One region of the Amycolatopsis sp. NPDC051372 genome, then DNA from elsewhere that is predicted to be linked to it. Evidence: riboswitches for the same ligand, from Rfam matches in the RefSeq annotation. Region 1 holds a riboswitch; the other holds the start of a gene.

Region 1 (2,198 bases):
GACGTAGCACAGCATCGCCGTGCCGTACCAGCCGATCTGCGCCGCGCCGATGGCCGAGGTGATGTGGTCGTACGCCGGCGCGATGTCCGTCGCGAGTGGACCGAGGGTGTAGAACGGCGCCTCGCCGGTGAGCTGTTCCTCGAGCTCGACGTTCTCCTTGATCTTGTGCATCGGCACGTGGCCGGGACCCTCGATCATCACCTGCACGTCGTGCTCGCGCGCGATGTGCGTGAGCTCACCGAGGGTCTCGAGCTCGGCGAATTGCGCACGGTCGTTGGCGTCGGCGATCGAACCGGGGCGCAGGCCGTCGCCGAGGGAGAACGTGACGTCGTACTTGCGCAGGATCTCGCAGAGTTCCTCGAAGTTCGTGTACAGGAAGGACTCCTGGTGATGCGCGAGGCACCACGCGGCCATGATCGAGCCGCCGCGGCTCACGATGCCGGTCACGCGCCGGGCGGTGAGCGGGATGTAGCGCAGCAGCACTCCCGCGTGGACGGTGACGTAGTCCACACCCTGCTCGCACTGCTCGATGATCGTGTCGCGGTAGACCTCCCACGACAGCTTCTCCGGCTCCCCGTTGACCTTCTCCAGCGCCTGGTAGATCGGCACGGTGCCCACGGGCACGGGGGAGTTGCGGACGATCCACTCGCGCGTCTCGTGGATGCGCTTGCCGGTGGACAGGTCCATGATCGTGTCGGCACCCCAGCGGGTGGCCCACACCATCTTGTCGACCTCGTCCTCCACTGAGGACCAGACGGCCGAGTTGCCCATGTTCGCGTTGATCTTCACCAGGAACTTCTTGCCGATGATCATCGGCTCGGTCTCCGGGTGCTTGCGGTTGGCGGGGATCACCGCCCGCCCGCGCGCGACCTCGTCGCGCACGAACTCGGGCGAGCACCGCTCGCGCGCGGCGATGAACTCCATCTCGCGCGTGATCACACCGGCTTTGGCCCAGCCGAGCTGGGTGTTGTGCGCGCGGCCGTCTGCCCAGCCCGCGCGCAGCGGGTTAAGTCCATTGTGGACGTCGATCTTCGCGTCCGGGTCGGTGTACGGCCCGGACGTGTCGTACACGTCGAAGTGCTCACCGTTCGACAGGTCGATGCGCCGCGCCGGAACCCGCAGGCCCGACTCGGTGCGGTGGTAGACCTTGTGCGAACCGGTGATCGGCCCCGTGGTCACGGAAGGCGTGATGGCAGGCTCGTTCTCCAGCGTCGTCAACGACGTTCACTCCCTACGCCGGCATTACCCGGTCAGGTTCATGCGGTCGGCGGCACCGGGTGTCCACAGACAGACACCAGCCACCCTCTCAGCCCGCCAAGGCGCGAGCTCCCGCGTTGGTTATGAGGTTGTCCTTCGACCATGCCACGGCGGATCACGCGAGCACAAGGCGACCCCGTGTCCGGTGTGTTCTTCACCGGATCGGAGCATCCGGTCGACAGACGGTCACGTGACGGTCAGCTGCGCCGACTTCGGGGGCGTCTCGTGAGGAAAGCTCTGCTCGCCGGACTGGTGGCGGTGTCGGCGATGAGCGCGGCCCGATTCTTCCGGTTCCGAAGCGGTCAAGAGGCCCAGGCCACTGCTCTCCGTGGTTTCCGCGCGATTTCCGCCGACTACTCCCGCGGCCGGCGCGATTATCCGTTTATCGTGCGCACGGCTCCGTCTTCATTGCCGAGCCCAGGCTCCCGATCGTGCTCACCGTTTCGCCGGCCCACAACTGCCGAAAATCGCGGCCGAGCTGCTTGTGCCCCCAGTAACTCACCTTGGGAAAGCCCCCACCCATCCTCGGGGGAGCGGCCCTTGGCCAGTCTACCGCTCCCCACCGACAAAACGATCCCCGAAGCCGAGTTGTCCACAGCGAACCCCGAGTTGTGGACAACAACAGAAAACCCGACCCCGCAACAAAAAACACGCCGGCGCAACACCGATCAGGGTTGCGCAGGAAAGCCCCGGGCGAAAAGGCGAACCGCCGGAGTTCGGTGCCTTCGCCGGACACCATGCCGGAGCAGGTCTGGGATGAAAACCCGCCCTCGTGCGCGAGCATTTCCTCGACCGCTGACCCGCTGAAACGACGAGTCTCCCGGCCCCAACCCGGGACCGGGAGACTCGTCGACAAAGAAAATCAGGCCTCGGCCGGCTCGTCCTTCGGCGGCAGCCAGCTCAACCCCGGCACGCCCCACTTGTTCTTCTTCAGCATCTTC
Region 2 (2,198 bases), on a different contig from region 1:
CGTCGGCCAGGACGGTGTCCACGCCGCCCGCCGAGAAGCCGCGGCCGAGGATCGCGACGACCGGCCAGGCGAAGAACAGGACCAGGAACGCGACGGGCAGCAGTCCGAGCAGCGCCAGGCCCGCCGTGCGCGCGGTCTGCGCCTGCGTTACGCGCCCATGAGCGAGCGCCATTCACCGATCCACTTCTCACGGCCGGCCTGGATCTGGTCGGCGGGCAGAGTCGCGGGGTCCTGCGGCAGCGGCGCGGCCGCGGCCCAGCCGGCGGGCAGGTCGACGCCCTCGCGGGCCGGGTAGACGTACATGTTGGCCGCGACCGTCGCCTGGAACTGCTGCGAGAGCAGGAAGTCGACCACCTTCTGGGCCTGCGGCACCTGCTTGGTGTTCGCGAGGACGCCGGCGTACTCGATCTGGCGGAAGCACGTGTCGAGCAGCGCCTTGGTGCGCGGCTTGCCGTCGTCACCGATCTCGGCGGCCGGCGAGGACGCGTACGAGACCACGATCGGGCGCGGGCCCTTGCCCGAGGAGCCGGAGAAGTTCTTCGTATAGGCCTCTTCCCAGCCGCTGTCGACCTTGACGCCGTTGGCCTTGAGCTTGGCCCAGTAGTCGTGCCAGCCCTGCTCGCCGTACTTCGCCACGGTGCCCAGCAGGAACGCCAGCCCGGGCGACGCCGTGGCGGGGCTCTCGGCGACGGTGAGGTCCTTGTACTTCGGGTCGGCGAGGTCGTCGTACGTCTTGGGTTCGGGCAGGTGCTTGCTCGCGAAGTACGCGGGGTCGATGTTGACGCAGACGTCGCCGACATCGACGGCACTCAGGCGGTGCTGCGGGTCCACCGAGTACCGCTGCGGCCCGCGGTCGGCCTCGGGGCTCGTGTAGGCCTGGAAGACGCCTTCGTTCAGCGCGCGCGAGGCGAACGTGTTGTCGACGCCGAACGCGACGTCGCCGATCGGGTTGGCCTTGGTGAGCACCAGCTTGTTGGTGAGCTCCCCCGCGTCGCCCGACTTGAGGATCTTGAGCTTGATCCCGGACTGGCGCTGGAACGCGTCGAGCACGTCCTGCGGCGCGACGAACGAGTCGTGGGTGACGAGCGTGACCGTCGGGGTCTGCTGGGCGTCGCCGCCCGAGCCGCCGGACAGCGAGCACGCGCTCGCCAGCACCGTGACCGTGGCCAGGCCCAGCACCGTGCGTGCGGTCCGCGGAATCATCTGCCCTCCTGCACTTCGCCGTGAGCAAGGAGAGCAGGCCTCCCTGCGCCGGCATGATCCGGAATCAGGTGCGAACGGTCGCGGGTCTCGGGCACCCGCCTCTCAGCCCGGCGTACCGGACTCCCGTGGCAACCGTGCAGCGTAGCCCAAACGGGTTCACCATTGGACACATGGCGCAACTACTGAGCGATTCCGAGATCTCGTCCGCCCTGGCCACCGTGCCCGACTGGCAGCGCGACGGCGCCACGATCACCCGTTCGGTGACCCTGTCTTCCTTCCCGAACGCCGTGGCCTACGTCGTCCGCGTCGCCGAACTCGCCGAGGCCGCCGACCACCACCCGGACATCGACATCCGCTGGCGCACGGTGACCTTCCGCCTCTCCACCCATTCCGAAGGCGGCCTCACCTCGAAGGACTTCGCGCTCGCCGGCCAGATCGACGCCGCGCTCACCGTGTGACGCGCCCTACTGTCGCGACACCTTCCGCGGTCTGAGACGTCCCCTCTTCGTACGTTCCACGAGGAGGGATCTCTTTCCATGACCCAGGCAATCGTCGTCGGCACCATCGCGTTCACCCTGATGGTGGCCTCCGCCGGCGCGGTCCTGTGGCGCACTTTCCGCGCCCACCGTGATCTCGACCACAGGCCGTAACACCACCCTTGATCAGCGCGCTATCCCAGCGGAATCCGCCCGCCCCGCCCCCGCTAGGACACGCGATGAACAACTCGCCCACCACCCTGTCCGCCACCCAGCGCGCCTGGATCACGATGTTCGCCACGGCGTTCACGCTGGCGGTTCTGGTGGTGCTCGGCCTGCTCGGCTGAGCCTTCTTTCGCCCTCGGGACTCGTCACCCTCGGCGCGCACATGCAGCCGCCTCGATGAGATACCCCCTCACTTTGTCGTGAATTCAGTCCACACCTTCACCGGACCTGGCGAATCAGCACCAGAAACGCCCGATTTTGACTAAGGTGGGCCTTTCGTCGGCTGCTGGCGCC

What was found. A riboswitch is a leader RNA that binds a small molecule or an ion and turns the genes downstream of it on or off. The one in region 1 is predicted to bind thiamine pyrophosphate.
Region 2: it holds a riboswitch for thiamine pyrophosphate, as region 1 does, so the genes downstream of both, AB0M56_RS07925 (thiamine ABC transporter substrate-binding protein) here and thiC (phosphomethylpyrimidine synthase ThiC) in region 1, are expected to answer to the same signal.

Annotation. Positions count from the first base shown of each region.
Region 1 covers NZ_JBFBAF010000072.1:5,254-7,451, forward strand. Annotated here, with positions in the region: gene thiC (phosphomethylpyrimidine synthase ThiC) at 1-1,218, opposite strand, end outside; TPP riboswitch at 1,212-1,343, opposite strand; gene AB0M56_RS49820 (peptide deformylase) at 2,120-2,198, opposite strand, start outside.
Region 2 covers NZ_JBFBAF010000004.1:104,132-106,329, forward strand. Annotated here, with positions in the region: gene AB0M56_RS07920 (iron ABC transporter permease) at 1-172, opposite strand, end outside; gene AB0M56_RS07925 (thiamine ABC transporter substrate-binding protein) at 148-1,203, opposite strand; TPP riboswitch at 1,227-1,340, opposite strand; gene AB0M56_RS07930 (4a-hydroxytetrahydrobiopterin dehydratase) at 1,374-1,661, shown strand.